DNA from 3 places in the Rhizobium sp. ZW T2_16 genome. Region 1 is predicted to be linked to each of the others. Evidence: predicted binding sites of a transcription regulator. Region 1 holds the regulator's gene; each other region holds the start of a gene.
What was found. Region 1 encodes LexA, which represses DNA repair genes until DNA is damaged. Its sites were predicted from a motif close to TGTTCNNNNTGTGTTCNG; they were not measured.

Region 1 (5,841 bases):
CAAGGGCGCAGCATCAGCCGTTTGACAACGGGGCAGCTATTTCCGGACGCGCAAGGCTGTCACCGCCTTCCGGGCCGGCCTTGCCCGGTCTGCACGACTTTGCCTTCTCGGCATATTTCGATGGCATTGGTGCGGTGGGGTATTTCTATAGCGCTCCGCAGCAGGCTGGAGGGTCGGATGTGGCGACCGGCTGGCCACAGCTCGCCTTACGCTGGCTCTTCGATCTGCGCAGGCAGATCGGCAATCGTATTCGCGAGATTGCGCCGGGTGATGCCGGTGCCTTCGCCGCCGCCATTGTCACCGATGAGAGACGGGCAATTTCCGAAGATACAGTCGAGGCGCTACGGGTCTCCGGCCTCGCTCACATCGTTGCCATTTCCGGATTGAATATGGCGCTTGCCGCCGGGATTTTCTTCGTGGGATTGCGTAGCGTCTTTGCTCTTTTCCCTGGCCTCGCACAGGCCCTGCCAATCAAGAAGATTGCCGCCGGCGGGGCGCTTGCAATGGTTACGGCCTATTATCTGGTATCGGGCTTCGGTGTATCCGCCCAGCGCGCCTATATCATGATGGCGGTGATACTTGTTGCCGTGCTTTTGGACCGGCCCTCGATAAGTTTGCGAAATGTAGCCTTGTCTGCGCTGATCATCCTCATCTGGACGCCTTCGGAAATTCTGGGGCCAAGTTTCCAGATGTCGTTTGCTGCCACGGTTGCGCTCGTGGCCGGTTATGCGGCCTGGTCGCGACGCCCTGAAACGGAAGAGCGGGAGCGATTTCCCATCCGTCATCCTCTGGTGACATTGGCTGCCGTTGGCTGGCGCTTTATCGCCGGCATTATCGCGACATCGCTGATTGGTAGTCTTGCGACGACGATGTTTTCCGTCGAGCATTTCCATCGCGTCGCCACCTATGGGCTTGCCGCGAACCTGGCTGCCATGCCGATCATCAGCTTCCTGGTGATGCCGGCCGGGCTTGCTGCGATGTTGTTGATGCCCTTCGGCCTCGATGCTCCCTTCATCGGGATCATGGCCTGGAGCCTCGAATGGGTCATCTTGATCGCGAAGCATGTAGCGGGATGGGGCGGGGACATTGTCGTCGGAGAACAGCACCCCTGGTTTTTGCCGCTTGGGGTCTGCGGTTTTCTGCTACTGACGCTCCTCAGGACACGGCTTCGCTATTCGGGCTTACCTTTCCTGTTTACCGCTGCGGCCCTGTTCTGGGTGGGGGTGCAACACGCCCAATCAAGTCTTCTCATCGCTGAAGATGGGAACCTCGTTGCTTATCGAGATGCAGAACGTGCTGCCGCCAACAGGAAACGTCCCTCCGAGTTCGTCTATGGGCAGTGGATGTATGCGCGACAGCTTCCAGTGCTGGCTATGCCGGAGATGTTGGAAAGTGAAATTCTAAAAAATATGCCGGGTTCTTCCAGTGAAAGACTTCCGGAACACGTTCTGATCGAAGCGCAGCGACTGATGAAGGAGGCAGGGAGTGTCAGATTCTCATGTCAGCTCAAGGCCTGGTGCGCATTCATGTCACCGGAAGGTGTTTTGGTCGTTGTTGTTGATGATGGCCGTTATGCCGGAGCGGCTTGCGACGTTGCCGGCCTTGTTATCGCGCCGCGTGCGCGTTTCCATTCCTGTCGGTCTGGTACCCCGATGCTGAGCGGCGCCAGCCTGCGCAAGACAGGGTCAATTGAAATCGATCTTTCCGGGGCGGCGGCAGCCGGAAAATGGAGTGTCACGACAGCAATGGCTGGCACGGTTCGCCCATGGACCATTCATCGCCAATACGACTGGCGACGCAATCTCTATGACCCGTATCTGCCGGAATGGATTTCCAAACCAAAATCGAGTGGCCGTCTTGAGGCGCAGTTTGCTGTCTCAGATCAAGCAGGAACGGATTATCGATCAGAAGCGCCAACTGATGTTGGCAACAATTCCGGTGTCAGTGATAACGGCGAATGAGGCCGACGAGCCTGCCCTGGACCTTGACCCGATCCGGTGGAAAAATTCGTGTCTCGTAAGCCGGGTTTGCCGCTTCCAGCGCAATCGAGCCACCCTTGCGGCGGAAGCGCTTGAGTGTGGCCTCTTCATCATCCACGAGTGCAACGACGATATCGCCCGGATTGGCGGTGTTGCCGTTGCGAATGATGACGGTGTCGCCATCCAGAATTCCGGCCTCGATCATCGAGTCGCCCTTGACTTCAAGCGCATAATGCTCGCCGGATCCCAACATCTCTACGGGGACGGAAATGTCGTGGGTATTATTCTGAATTGCCGAGATCGGTACGCCGGCGGCGATGCGGCCCATGACCGGCACGCTTGCAGACGCGCTGTCATTGGCGGAGACAGGCGGGGCAGCAGGCGTCGCCGGCTTCTTGCCAAGGCTTCCCTCGATCACGCTCGGTGAAAAACCGCGTTTCGGCTGCAGCGTGGGAACATAGGCTTCGGGAAGCTTGATGACCTCGAGTGCGCGCGCTCTGTTGGGGAGACGGCGAATGAAACCGCGCTCTTCAAGTGCCGTGATGAGCCGATGGATGCCCGACTTCGACGCAAGGTCGAGAGCGTCCTTCATTTCATCGAAAGACGGAGGTACGCCCGACTCCTTCATCCGTTCGTGAATGAACAAAAGCAGTTCCTGTTGCTTGCGAGTCAGCATGTGAGGCGCACCTTCAGATTTGAAACAAATGCAGAACGAACACTATATGTTCCATATGTGTTCCGCAAGTCCTTAAATTTTCGTGACAATATAATCAGTTTCTTGGATGCCGAATGACGTTCTCAGTCGGAATCTACTTGCGCTCCCCGGCGGTCTGCCCAATCTACGCCTAGCGGATCAGAAGTCTGGGGGACATGTGTGACTGCTAGGAATATCGATCATCTCGTTTTGCCTGTTGGAAATCTCGGCAAGGCACGCGAGCGGCTGTCGTCTTTGGGTTTCACTGTCGCGCCTGACGGCGTGCATCCCTTCGGTACGGCCAATGCCTGTGTTTTTTTTGAAGACGGTACCTATCTGGAGCCACTGGCTGTTGCGGACAGGCGCAAGGCGGGGGCTCATGCCAAGAAAGGCAATGTCTTTGTCGAGCGCGATCTGGCTTATCGCGGTCGCCGCGGACGTGAAGGCTTGTCGGCCATCGTGGTCTCCAGTGAAGACGCGTCGAACGATCATCGGCATTATGTCGCGGCCGGAATTTCCGGCGGTGAGCCCCTCGAATTCGGCAGAGCTGTAAAGTCTCCGGACGGTGACGAGGTCGAAGCTCGTTTCCAGCTTGCTTTTGCCGCGATGGATGGTGCGGCTGATTTCTTTACTTTCTCCTGCCAGCGGCTGGTATCTTTCCCTCAGGATATGGCTGAATTGCGTATCCATGCCAATTCGGTTGCCGGTTTGAAGGAAGTCATTTTGGCAAGTGATGATCCGCATGCTTCGGTTGCCTTTTTTGACAATGTGCTGCGAGCGCCGGGTATCGAAGTTGAAGGTGGACTGGTGTTCCAGGCTGAAACGGGAGCCGTGCGCGTTCTCAGGCGCGAGCAAATTGCGCATGACTTCGGTCTTCCTATCGAAGGGGTGGCAGCCGGGTTGGTAGGGGAGGCCGTGATCTTTCGCAGTCTTGATCTGGCCGTGACAGAGATCATCCTTGCTGCTAATGACGTCGCATTCATTCGCCGGGATGGTCGCGTTCTCGTGTCGCCGTCGCCCGGCCAAGGCGTTTTGTTCGGCTTCGAGGAATAGTAGAATGGCAGTCTCCCCCAATTCAGAAGTTTCGGTCGGCGAAGGCGACAAAAAGGTCGTATTCTCCAATGCAGGCCGGCTTTCGCTGATCGCGGGGCCTTGCCAGATGGAAAGCCGTGATCATGCCTTCATGATCGCCGGCACGATGAGCGAGCTCTGCGGCAAGCTCGGCATCGGGCTGGTCTACAAGTCCTCCTTTGACAAGGCCAACCGTACGTCGATCTCCGGCAAGCGCGGCATCGGACTTGAAAATGCGATGGAGATTTTTGCCGACCTGAAGAAGGAATTCGGCTTCCCGGTCCTGAGCGACATCCATACGGAAGAGCAGTGCGGGCTTGTTGCGCCAACCGTCGACATCCTGCAGATCCCGGCCTTTCTGTCGCGTCAGACCGATCTTCTGGTCGCAGCCGCCAAGACCGGCCGGGCGATCAACGTCAAGAAAGGCCAGTTCCTGGCCCCCTGGGACATGAAGAACGTCCAGGCGAAATTTACCGAGAGCGGTAATCCTAACGTGATGCTGTGCGAACGCGGCGCCTCCTTCGGTTACAACACGCTCGTCTCCGACATGCGTTCGTTGCCGATCATGGCTTCGCTCGGATCGCCGGTGATCTTTGACGCCACGCACTCGGTGCAGCAGCCGGGCGGGCAGGGTGGCTCCAGCGGTGGCCAGCGCGAATTCGTTGAAACGCTGGCGCGTGCGGCCGTCGCAGTGGGTATTGCCGGTGTATTCATCGAAACCCATGAAGATCCGGACAACGCCCCGTCGGATGGTCCGAACATGGTGCATCTGAAAGACATGCCTCGGCTTCTGGAAAAGCTGATGGCTTTCGATGCGGTGGCCAAGGCTGCCTGAACTTCAAAAAAGCGCTTGAGCGTTGTCAAAGCGCAGAAAGCGCCAACACTGTAATTGGCGTGTCATTGAACGTGATACATTTTCAATGACTGCATGGACTTAACTCTGAGGAGAGACCCTTGACTGCTATTACCGATATTATCGCTCGCGAGATCCTCGATAGCCGTGGCAACCCGACCGTCGAAGTTGACGTCTATCTGGAAGACGGCTCGATGGGCCGCGCCGCTGTTCCGTCGGGCGCATCGACGGGTGCCCACGAAGCTGTCGAATTGCGCGATGGCGGCAAGCGCTTTGGCGGCAAGGGTGTCGAGAAGGCCGTTGAAGCGGTCAATACGGAAATCTTCGATGCCATCGGCGGTTTCGATGCCGAAAGCCAGATCCATATCGACAAGACGATGATCGCGCTCGACGGCACGCCGAACAAGTCGCGTCTCGGCGCAAACGCCATTCTCGGCGTGTCGCTGGCCGTTGCCAAGGCTGCCGCCGAATCGGCTGGCCTGCCGCTTTACCGTTATGTCGGCGGCGCTGGCGCACATGTTCTGCCGGTTCCGATGATGAACATCATCAATGGCGGCGCACATGCCGACAACCCGATCGATTTCCAGGAATTCATGATCATGCCGGTCGGCGCCGAAACGCTGAAGGATGCCGTGCGGGTTGGTTCGGAAATCTTCCACGTCCTGAAGAAGGAACTGGGCGCACAGGGTCATAACACCAACGTTGGTGACGAAGGCGGCTTTGCGCCGGGTCTGAAGAGTGCGCCGGAAGCCCTTGATTTCATCGTCAAGTCGATCGAAAAGGCCGGCTACAAGCCGGGTGAAGACGTATTCCTCGGCCTCGATTGCGCCTCGACCGAATTCTTCAAGGATGGCAATTACGTTCTCGAAGGTGAAGGCCGCACGCTGGAATCGGCTGCCATGGCTGAATACCTGGCCGAACTTGCTGGCAAGTATCCGATCATCTCGATCGAAGACGGCATGGCCGAAGACGACTGGGAAGGCTGGAAGATCCTGACCGACAAGATCGGCTCCAAGGTTCAGCTGGTCGGCGACGATCTGTTCGTCACCAATTCCGCCCGCCTGCGCGACGGTATCAAGATGGGCGTTGCCAACTCCATCCTGGTCAAGGTCAACCAGATCGGCTCGCTGACGGAAACGCTCGATGCCGTCGAGACTGCCCACAAGGCTGCATACACCGCCGTCATGTCGCACCGCTCGGGTGAAACGGAAGATTCGACGATTGCCGATCTCGCCGTTGCCACC
Region 2 (5,841 bases), on a different contig from region 1:
TCGGCGGCAACCACAGCCACGAATTCATCATCCTCGCCGACACCGGTGAATCGGAAGTCTTCAGCCACAAGGCATTTACCGATTTCGAGATCCCGGGAGAAAACACCGATTTCGATGATGTCGCAGGCCTGCAGTCGATCTTCGACAAGTGGACCTCGGTTTATGCCGCAACGTCGGAAATGCACGACGAGGCAGCGTTCAACGCCATTCCCGAAGGTGACCGGCTGTCTGCCCGCGGCATCGAGGTCGGCCACATCTTCTATTTCGGCACAAAATACTCCGAGCCGATGGGCGCAAAGGTGCAGGGACCGGATGGAAAGGAACATCCTGTCCACATGGGATCCTACGGTATCGGCCCGACACGCCTTGTTCCCGCCATCATCGAAGCATCGCATGACGAGAACGGCATCATCTGGCCCGAATCGGTCGCACCCTTCGATGTCGTGGTGATCAACATGAAGCCGGGCGATGCCGCCTGCGACGATATTTCGGAAAAGCTCTACGCCTCGCTCGGCAAAGCCGGCAAGGACGTGCTTTACGACGACAGCGACGATCGCGCCGGCACCAAGTTCGCCACCGCCGATCTGATCGGCGTGCCGGTCCAGATCATCGTCGGCCCGCGCTCTGCAGCCGCAGGTGAGGTCGAGGTCAAGGACCGTAAGACCGGTGCCCGCGAAGTGATGACGCTCGAGGCTGCACTGAACCGGGCAACCGGCTGATAATACTGCCGTTCGGGTTTCCGGCCGGATGACAGAATTGGGTGCTGGACAGGCCGGAATGGCCTGATCCGGCGCCGATCAAGACGAGGAAACGTGAATGGCAAGCGTCGCGGCGGGTCAAGAAAAGCAGAAAGTCGAAAAGGCTCCGAGTGCCGGCGCCTTTTCAGGCTTCGAGCGCATGGTTGCCTGGCGTTACCTGCGCTCGCGCCGCAAGGAAGCCTATATCTCGGTCATCGCCGGGTTTTCCTTCATCGGCATCATGCTGGGGGTTGCCACCCTCATCATCGTCATGGCGGTGATGAACGGTTTCCGCACCGAGCTGATTTCCCGCATCCTCGGCATCAACGGCCACATGATCGTCCAGCCGGTCGACACGCCGCTGAATGATTACGCCGAACTGACAAAGAAATTTTCAGCCGTGCCGGGCGTAAAGATGGCCCTGCCGCTGGTTGAAGGCCAGACGCTTGCCTCCGGTCGCGGTGGCGCAGGTTCCGGCGCGTTGGTCCGTGGTGTCCGCGCCGAGGATCTGGAAAAGCTCACCGAGGTCGCCGGCAATATCAAGCAGGGCGATATCGTCGGGTTTGCCTCGGGGCAGGGCGTTCTGGTCGGGTCCCGGCTTGCGGCACAACTCGGGCTGAATGCCGGCGACCAGATCACGCTGATCTCGCCTGAAGGCGATGTAACCCCGATGGGCGTCAATCCACGCGTCAAGTCCTACACGATCTCGGGCATCTTCGAGATCGGCATGTCGGAATATGACGCGACGATCATCTACATGCCGCTCGAAGAATCGCAGCTCTATTTCAATGCCGAAGGCATCGTTCAGTCGATCGAGCTGTTCATCAACGACCCGGAAGCCGTGGATGAGCTGCGCCCGAAGATAGAGGAGGCCGCCGGCCGTCAGATCTTCATCACCGACTGGCGCCAGCGCAACCAGACCTTCTTCTCCGCGCTGCAGGTCGAACGCAACGTCATGTTCATGATCCTGACGCTGATCGTGCTTGTCGCTGCCTTGAACATCATTTCCGGCCTGATCATGCTGGTAAAGGACAAAGGCTCCGACATCGCCATCCTGCGCACCATGGGAGCAAGTTCCGGCGCGATCATGCGCATCTTCTTCATGACGGGGGCAGCGATCGGTCTTGTCGGCACGCTTGCGGGCGTCGTCCTCGGGGTTGTCGTCTGTCTCAATATCGAAAGTATCCGGCAGTTCTTTTCCTGGCTTTCCGGCACAGTTCTGTTCAACCCGGAACTCTATTTCTTGAGCGAACTGCCCGCTGAAATGAGTGTCAGCGAGACCGTTTCCGTCGTCACCATGGCGCTGGTCCTATCCTTCATCGCCACCATTTTCCCGGCATGGCGAGCTTCCAGGCTCGATCCTGTCCAGGCGCTTCGCTACGAATAGGATCCCATCACCTCATGGCACCGCGTAAATCCGTATTGAAGCTTGCAAATGTCGAACGTCATTATGGCCAGGGAGAAACGACGCTTTCTATTCTGAAAGGCGCCGATTTCGAGCTGAGAACCGGCGAGATCGTCGCACTCGTAGCGCCTTCGGGTACAGGCAAGTCGACGCTCCTTCACCTGGCAGGCCTGCTCGAACATCCAGATAGTGGCGAAGTCTTTGTCGGTGGCCGCTCCTGCAACGATTTGCCGGACGACCAGCGCACCGCCATCCGTCGCTCGGAAATCGGCTTCGTCTACCAGTTCCACCATCTCCTGCCGGAATTCTCGGCGATCGAGAATATCATGATGCCGCAGCTGATCGGCGGCCTGTCCAAGGCCGAGGCGAAGGAGAGGGCAGCACAGCTTCTAGATTACATGCGCATCGGCCATCGCGCCGAACATCGCCCGGCGGAACTCTCCGGCGGCGAGCAGCAGCGTGTCGCGATCGCCCGCGCGGTCGCCAATGCGCCCCGCGTGCTTCTGGCCGACGAACCGACCGGCAATCTCGACCCGAAAACCGCATCTTACGTCTTCGACGCGCTGGAAGCCCTGGTGCGCCAGTCCGGCCTTGCTGCCCTGATCGCCACCCACAACCACGAACTCGCCGCCCGTATGGACCGTCGTGTGACGCTGGAAGCCGGCAAAGTGGTGGAGTTCTGAGGATTGCTTGGCTCCTGCTATCAACTGTGAGGTAGTAACGGCTCGGAGACCTTGCCTCTCCTTAAGAAGTTTAGCACTTAGCCTTTTGGCTAAGACGTTGATTTGTTTAGCGCCGCGATTGTTTCCCTCCCCTTGCGGGAGAGAAAGCAATGTCGAAATCTTAGCCAAAGACTAGGTTTCAGAAATTGCGAGAGAGGGGCTATTCACGCCCGGGGACGTTTCTCCCTCCCGCTCCAACAATCCCAACCATTTATCAATCTTCCATCCCGCACTCAAAGCCCGTGCCTACAATGCCCCGTGCCGCTTCGGCTACACCGGTCCGCATAACAGGCGAGGCGGAACCAGTGACCGGGTGACCCGCCCTTATGCATGCAGATCAGACGGGCTGCGCAGAAATGGCCGGCCCCTGAATAAGGCGTGCGTGTGTCGCACAATCCTGCCGGACGCCCAACCGCCGCTGACGGACCGGAGTTGCGCCGAAAAACACACCGAACGGGACACGCCGAGCGTCACATAGAAAAAAATTCAATTCGAGGCACCCGACGTGCCCCTACCGAAACAAAAAAGCCCAGGTACCGAGGGCGAAATCCGCCTTCAAGTCTGTCCGCTTTAGGAAAGTGTTTACTATCGGGGCGGGGATATGGCGCAAAATTCGTTTCCTTTTTGTTCTGTTATTGACTCCCGTACAAAAAGAGAACAAATTAAAAACATAACGAACACGGGAGACAACGATGACTGACCTTCTTCGTGATATTGCCGCTTTCGCGTCCATCGCAACCTTCGTCGCCACGCTGTCGATGTTGATGATTGCCATGTAACCTTGCTTCGGCGCCCGCACCGGGCGCCGCCGCCTCTGGAGTTCGCTGCCGAAAACCGTTGACCGGTGAATTCAAAACTGGACTTGAGCCGTCGTGCGCTTGAAAATAGAGCGATTGAATCACAGGTACGGCGATAGACATGGCGGAACAGGCAAAGACAGGATCGGCAGACGAAATCCTCGGGGAGACCCCGCAATTCGTCCATCTGCGCCTGCATTCGGCCTACTCGCTGCTCGAAGGTGCGCTTCCGCTCAAGAAGGTCCTCGGCAAGGCCGTCGCGGACAATCAACCCGCGATCGCCATCACCGATACCAACAATCTGTTTGTTGCACTTGAATTCGCCCAAAAGGCGACGGGAGACGGTCTGCAGCCGATCATTGGATGCCAGCTGTCGATCGACATGCAGGACCAGGAAGAGGATCGTCGCGGCAACCAGCTCGCCAAGCTGCCCGCCATCGTTCTCCTCGCCGCCAATGCCGAAGGCTATGAACGGCTGGTCGATCTCGTCAGCCGGGCCTATCTCGGCGGCGAAGGGGTAAGCGAAACCCATATTTGCGCCTCCTGGCTGGATGAGCTTGGCACTGCAGGTCTGATCGCATTGACCGGTGCCGCTTCCGGCCCGGTGGATCGGGCGCTCAAGGAAGGGCATGCGGGACTGGCTGTCGAAAGACTGTTGCGCCTCAAAACCCTGTTTGGCGACAGGCTCTATCTCGAACTGCAGCGACACGGCAATTATGATCGCCGCCATGAGCATCGCATGGTCGATCTCGCCTATGAGCACGATATCCCGTTGGTCGCGACCAACGAGGCCTTTTTTCCCTCCAAGGCTGATTACGATGCCCATGATGCGCTGATGGCGGTTGCCCATGGCGCGATCGTTTCCGACGACAGCCGCTTTCGCCTCACACCGGATCATTACCTGAAAAGCCGCGCCGAAATGGCGAAGCTTTTCGCTGACCTGCCCGAAGCGCTGGAAAACACCGTCGAGATCGCCCGCCGCTGCTCCTTCATCCTGAAGACACGCAATCCCATCCTGCCGCGTTTCACCGGCGTCAGTGATCATCCGGAGGAGGACGAACGCAAGGAAGCCGCCGAGCTTCGCCGCCAGGCGGTCGAGGGGCTGGATCATCGGCTTGAAGAACTTGGGCTGAGTGCCGGTTTCACCGAGAAGGATTATCGCGAACGTCTCGATTTCGAACTGTCGATCATCGAACGGATGAAGTTTCCGGGATACTTCCTTATCGTTGCCGACTTCATCAAATGGGCGAAGCAGCACAATATCCCGGTCGGTCCGGGCCGTGGTTCCGGTGCAGGATCGCTCGTCGCTTACGCGCTCACCATCACCGACGTTGATCCGCTGCGCTTCTCGCTTCTGTTCGAACGCTTCCTCAATCCGGAACGGGTCTCGATGCCCGACTTCGACATCGACTTCTGCCAGGATCGCCGCGAAGAGGTGATCCGCTACGTGCAGCAGAAATATGGCCGAGAGCAGGTGGCGCAGATCATTACCTTCGGTTCGCTGCAGGCGCGCGCGGCATTGCGCGACGTCGGCCGCGTGCTGGAAATGCCCTATGGCCAGGTCGACCGCATCTGCAAGCTGGTGCCGAACAATCCGGCCAACCCGACACCGCTCTCCAAGGCAATCGAGGAAGAGCCGAAATTCCAGGAAGAGGTGGACAAGGAGCCGGTCGTCGGCCGTCTTCTCGATATCGCCCAGAAGATCGAAGGCCTGTACCGTCACGCCTCGACCCACGCCGCCGGTATCGTCATCGGCGATCGCCCGCTGTCGAAACTGGTGCCGATGTATCGAGACCCGCGCTCGGACATGCCGGTCACCCAGTTCAACATGAAATGGGTCGAGCAGGCCGGTCTGGTCAAATTCGACTTCCTCGGCCTGAAGACGCTGACCGTGTTGAAGACGGCGGTCGATTTCTGCCGCAAGCGCGACATCCATGTCGATCTGGCCAAAATACCGCTCGACGACAAGCTGACCTATGAAATGCTGTCGCGCGGCGAAACCGTCGGCGTGTTCCAGGTGGAAAGTGCCGGCATGCGCAAAGCGCTGATCGGCATGAAGCCCGACTGTATCGAAGACATTATCGCGCTTGTGGCGCTCTATCGTCCGGGTCCGATGGAAAACATCCCGACCTACAATGCCCGCAAGCATGGCGAGGAGGAGGTCGAATCGGTTCATCCGT
Region 3 (5,841 bases), 220 kb from region 1:
CTTCTGCACCCGATAGAGGGGTGTTCCAAGGTGGATCGGTCGCGATATCGGCCATGCAATTCCTTATTGCGTGCCGGCCAAAGTTGATCGGATTATTCGGTATTGATATTTCGAATGCCGAATCGCCTCGCTTTTATGAAACAAAAGATGATACCGCGTTTAGCGGCATAGCACTGGCTGAAGCTCGTATTCTTGGGCATTTTGCCACGGCTTTGGACGTCTGTGCGAAACAAGGTATTTCGGTAGAATGCTACTCGGAAAAGTCTGCCTTGCTGGCTGCAGGGTATCGGTATAGCGATCGATTTTCGCTGACACATCATGATCGCTGATATGGCGACACTATAGAGTTGATATGCGCTTCTTCAAAAAGAAACACCCTTACACGAAGCAGTTGACGATCACGCCTCCCGAGCCCGATCCGGGCCGTGCTGGTGTCGCCATCGTCACGTGTGTCAAGAACGAAGCGCGGTATATTGCCGAGTGGATCGAATTCCACCGCGCAGTTGGTGTCGTACATTTCTATATTTATGATGACGGTTGCGAAGATGATACGATCCCAATCGCGCGGGAAATACTTGGCTCGTCAGCCCTGACAGTCGTTCCATGGAAGGGGCGGCTAATCGATACGCCGACGCAGAACCTTCTGAATAGTCAGGCCATAGCTTTTGCACATAGCATTCTGAACTTCGGTGGTCAGTATGCGCGCATGGCCTTTATCGACGTAGACGAGTTTCTGCTGCCGAAAATTGGCAATACATTGGACGAGGCGCTGGAGGGGGCGAAGGGTTTCCCGAATATTTCCCTGCCCTGGCACATGTTCGGTACAAGCGGGCACAAGGCTAGGCCCGCCGGATCTCTCCTGCGGAATTATACAGTTCGTGGTGCAAATCCGCTATCGACGAAGAAGAATGCTAGCAACTTCAAATGCATCGTCGATCCATGCGCAGTCTCAGAAGTGAGTATTCATCATTTTTCGACCGGAGCTTTCGGCGAGAATACGTCCAATGATCGGGGCGAAGTCTTTTCAAGGAAGGGAAGAAAAGGACCTGCCTTCTACTCCTCGGACTTCATTCAGCTTAATCACTATTACAGCAAGTCCGAGCAGGATTTGAGGGAGAAGATTGAGAGAGGGCCAGCTTCGCCGGCATCGCGTCAGAGATATGAAGATCGCGTTCTATCTGCCGTCAGGAACATCGAATCCGAGACGGTGGTGGACACAGCGATGATCGAGTTTCTGGATCGCCGAGAGATACTTCCCGCATAGTTTAAGGCCATAGCGCCGAAGCAGGTCAGGTCAGAAATCTCTGATAAACCTCGCCAAGCCTGCGAACTTCACCCTCGATGCTGAAGTTCGTCTTGGCGTGGTGGAGGGCGCGGGTGGCTGCCTGCTGGCGGCGGGCATCATCGTAGATGAATTCGGCGGTTGCCGAGATCATCGCATCGAGGTCGGCGATGATGATCTTGCCGGTTTCCTCGTTGCCTGTAACGATCAACTCCGGAAACGCGCCGACATCGGTGGCGACAACCGGAACGGCGGCTGCCATCGCTTCCAGAGGAGTAAGCCCAAATCCTTCCCAGCGTTGCGGAGCAACGAAGAGATCGAGCGCGCGATACCAGTCATTGATATTTGCATGCTCGCCGACGAACAGGATACGGTCGGTAAGGCCAGCCTTGGCGACTTTGCCGATCAGTTGCTTTTCGTAGTCGAGATGCGGGCCTGTGGCGCGGCCGGCGACGATGGCTCTCCAGTCTGGCCGAGAGGGCAGAAGCGAAATCATCGTATCCACGAAGAGATCCGTGCCCTTCTGATGGCGGACGCGGCCGAAGCAGCCGACAAATTTCCTGTCCGGATCAAGACCCAGCGCGACGCGGGCGGCGGTTTTGTCTTTTGCCGGCGAAAAGCGCTCAGTATCGATACCGTGCATAACGACAGTGTTTGGTACGTCCAGATAGGCGGCGGTGCGCCCGCTGGTTGCCACGACGGCATCCATCTTCGAAATAAGCCATCTGGTCCAGCCGGTATGCCGGCGCTGTGAAGCCGACGTGAAGACGATCTTCAGCGGCATGCGAAGGATATCACGTAGAATAATGGCGGGCAGCATCTCGACATTGCGGCGTGCGTGCCAAACGCGCATTTTTCCGCTTCGTGGACGGCTCCAGAGCCGAAGCAGATCACGAAAGCGGATATGCGGGATGGTATCCGGCAGGCCCGGTCCAAGAGCCGCCACCTTGTAGCCAAGGGCGCGTTGAACAGGAACCAGCTGGATGATCGTACTTGTGACGCCGGACAGCCGCCGCTTGAAGTTAGGTGCTATGACCTCGACTTCACCGATATCGACGACTGCCGGATTGTGATGGATGTTATTCTGGCCCTCGGCCACGGCGATCAGCCCCAGGAAACGGAAAGGATCTCGTAGGCCTTGGAGCCGCCAGGCGCAACGACTTCGATTGATTCGCCTGCTTCCTTGCCGATCATGGCGCGGGCGATCGGGGAGGAGATCGAGATGCGACCGGCCTTCACGTCGGCTTCCTGATCGCCGACGATCTGGTAGGTCTTTTCCTCTTCGGTATCTTCGTCGACCAGTTTTACAGTGGCGCCGAACTTGACCTTGGAGCCGGACATCTTGGAAAGGTCGATGACTTCTGCGCGGGCTGTCAGGTCTTCCAGCTCGGTAATGCGCCCTTCGTTGTGGCTCTGGGCTTCCTTGGCAGCGTGATACTCAGCGTTTTCCGAAAGGTCGCCATGGGCGCGCGCTTCCGCAATCGCTTCGATGATACGGGGACGCTCCTCCTGCTGCCTCCAGCGCAGTTCTTCCTGCAGCTGGACAAAGCCGTTCTGCGTCATCGGTACCTTTTCAACCATTTTCTTGTCCTTCAGGGGCGTGCCCGCGGATGCCGCGAACACAAAAAGAAACAGGTTCCGGAGCGTAAACTTCGGAACCATCGCAACGTCAAAATGTAGGGTCACTATATCAGAATTTCGATGTCCCTTACGAGGAATTTCGAAACCATGCCATATCTCCCGCGTGCCGCATGTGATGTGAACCGCGCCCGTTTGTCAATCTCTTGACAGTGGCGATAGGAACATATAGTGAACATACGCAATGAAGAAATCGCTGAAAGAACGATTGGCGATCCTTTCGGATGCCGCAAAATATGATGCTTCCTGCGCGTCGAGCGGGACCGTGAGGCGTGATTCGTCGGCAAGCGGAGGGCTCGGTTCGACCGAAGGATCGGGTATCTGCCATGCCTATGCGCCTGATGGACGCTGTATCTCGCTTCTGAAGATCCTGCTTACCAACTTCTGCATTTACGACTGTGCCTACTGCATCAATCGTTCTTCCAGCAATGTGGAGCGTGCACGTTTTACGCCGGAAGAAGTGATCTGGCTTACGCTCGAATTTTACCGCCGCAACTATATCGAGGGGCTTTTTCTGTCTTCGGGGATCATCCGCTCCTCCGATCACACCATGGAGGAGATGGTGCGGATCGCCAGGGAGTTGCGGACGATCCATAACTTCCGCGGGTACATCCATCTGAAGTCTATCCCTGAAGCTTCTGCTCATCTGATCGAGGAGGCGGGGCTTTATGCGGATCGTCTTTCGATCAATATCGAATTGCCGACCGACGCCGGGATCGGGAAATTTGCACCGGAGAAGCAGCCGGCGAACATCCGTCGCTCAATGGGGAATCTGCGACTGAAGATCGAGGAAATGGCTGAGCCGACATTGCAGACCAAGCGACGGCGCAAATTCGCACCGGCGGGGCAGAGCACGCAGATGATCGTCGGGGCGGATGGTGCCTGCGATGCCACGATCCTTGGGACCAGTGCCAGGCTTTACGGAAGTTATGGATTGAAGCGTGTCTATTATTCGGCCTTCAGTCCCATCCCGGATTCGTCGAAAAAGCTGCCGCTGATCAAGCCGCCATTGATGCGTGAACACCGGCTCTACCAGGCCGACTGGCTCTATCGTTTCTACGGGTTCGACATTGAGGAAATTACGTCGGGACGTGATGGTGGAATGCTCGATCTCGATCTCGATCCAAAACTTGCCTGGGCATTGTCTCATCGCGATCGGTTCCCAGTCGATGTCAATCGTGCAGATCGCGAGATGTTGCTCAGGGTTCCGGGTTTAGGCACCAAAGCGGTCAACGGCATTCTGTCGTCTCGGCGGTTCCGAAAACTCAGGCTGGATGATCTGAAGCGACTGAACGTGTCGCTCCGGAAGATACAACCCTTTGTCATCTGTGACGGCTGGACGCCACACCGGCTGGTCGACCGGTCTGATCTTCGCGCCATGTTTCAACCCAAGCCGGAGCAACTGTCGCTGTTATGATGTTTCGCTATTCCTTGCGGGGGCGGGGCGATCTTGATGAATGGCGGGATGCGGCCCGGGGTTTCATGATGGCCGGAATTACGCCTGAATTCATCGAATGGCGGACGATGGACGATGCTGACGGCCTGTTCGGCTTCGACGACAACAGACTTCCGCAGCCGGCAAATCCGCCACCGAAAATCAGTGTGCAGCCTTCTTTCATCCGGTTGGCCGAGGCTGTTCTCTGCCATTCCGATCCAACCCGATTTGCACTTCTCTATCGGCTGCTGTTCAGGCTTTTCCATTCGCACGGTCTGCTCAACATGGCGACCGATCGTGATGTGGCCGCGGCGCGTCAGCTCGCGAAGTCGGTGGGGCGTGACTATCACAAGATGACGGCTTTCGTGCGCTTCAAGGAAATTCCGCTGGCGGAGGGGAAGGTGGGGCGGCGGCGCTTCGTGGCGTGGTTCGAGCCGGATCACTTCATCGTCGCTCGTGTGGCGCCCTTCTTTCAACGGCGATTTACCGACATGGACTGGTTGATTGCCACGCCCAAGGGGTCGGCTTCCTGGGATGGCGACGAATTGAAGGTGAACGACGATCCTGCACCAAGGCCAGATCTGCGTGATGAGATCGATGATCTTTGGCGCACCTATTATGCTTCCATCTTCAATCCGGCGCGATTGAAGGTGAAGATGATGATGGCCGAGATGCCGAAGAAATACTGGAAGAACCTGCCCGAGGCGGAACTCATTCCCGGCATGATCGCCAAAGCAGAGGCAGATGTGCTTGAAATGGCCGTCAAGCAGGCGAGCGAGCCTTTGCCGTTCCATCATCGCATACAGGAGGCCGCGGCGAGGGTGCCGACACAGCCCCTTCCTGCTGTGGGAACACTCGCTGCGGTCAGCGAAGCTGCACGCTCCTGCACGCGTTGCGACATCCATTGCCTAGCAACCCAGACAGTGTTTGGAGAAGGGCCAGCGAATGCAGATGTGATGGTGGTCGGCGAACAGCCCGGCGACCATGAAGATCTGGCGGGGAGGCCGTTTGTAGGTCCTGCTGGAACGCTATTCGATGAGGCGCTGAAGCTCGCTGGGATTGAGCGCGACAGGCTTTATGTGACCAATGCAGTGAAGCATTTCAAATATCAGCCACGTGGGAAAAGGCGTATCCACCAGAAGCCTAATATGGGGGAGGTTCGGCAATGCCGCTGGTGGCTGCGCCAAGAACTGGAACTGGTAAAACCGAAACTTATCATTGCAATGGGGGCGACGGCACTCTTCGCTTTGACCGACATGCGGCAGAAGCTGGCAGATGTTCGCAGCGAGCCAATCGCAATGGAAGAAGGCAAGACGCTATTCGTTACCGTTCATCCATCCTACCTACTGCGTATTGTTGATGAGGATTTGAAAGAGAAAGAGATTGCCCGTTTTCGCGAGGATTTCGCGTCGGTGAAACGGCTCATGTGAGCTGCAATCAGGTTATCAACAGGCGCATGCTGCATTGCGGTATCGTTTCGGAGCGT

Region 2: the regulator LexA is predicted to act here: its motif matches at 3,518-3,535, upstream of dnaE (DNA polymerase III subunit alpha).
Region 3: the regulator LexA is predicted to act here: its motif matches at 3,081-3,098, upstream of ACI3K0_RS02175 (putative DNA modification/repair radical SAM protein).

The regions. Positions count from the first base shown of each region.
Region 1 is NZ_JBJDRG010000001.1:237,497-243,337, reverse strand. It holds gene ACI3K0_RS01165 (ComEC/Rec2 family competence protein) at 1-1,961, shown strand, start outside; gene lexA (transcriptional repressor LexA) at 1,942-2,655, opposite strand; gene ACI3K0_RS01155 (VOC family protein) at 2,854-3,726, shown strand; gene kdsA (3-deoxy-8-phosphooctulonate synthase) at 3,731-4,579, shown strand; gene eno (phosphopyruvate hydratase) at 4,699-5,841, shown strand, end outside.
Region 2 is NZ_JBJDRG010000002.1:847,154-852,994, forward strand. It holds gene proS (proline--tRNA ligase) at 1-719, shown strand, start outside; gene ACI3K0_RS09650 (lipoprotein-releasing ABC transporter permease subunit) at 817-2,124, shown strand; gene ACI3K0_RS09655 (ABC transporter ATP-binding protein) at 2,139-2,825, shown strand; gene dnaE (DNA polymerase III subunit alpha) at 3,783-5,841, shown strand, end outside.
Region 3 is NZ_JBJDRG010000001.1:461,716-467,556, reverse strand. It holds gene ACI3K0_RS02195 (glycosyl transferase) at 1-329, shown strand, start outside; gene ACI3K0_RS02190 (glycosyltransferase family 92 protein) at 353-1,264, shown strand; gene ACI3K0_RS02185 (glycosyltransferase family 4 protein) at 1,290-2,381, opposite strand; gene greA (transcription elongation factor GreA) at 2,387-2,863, opposite strand; gene ACI3K0_RS02175 (putative DNA modification/repair radical SAM protein) at 3,105-4,337, shown strand; gene ACI3K0_RS02170 (UdgX family uracil-DNA binding protein) at 4,337-5,785, shown strand.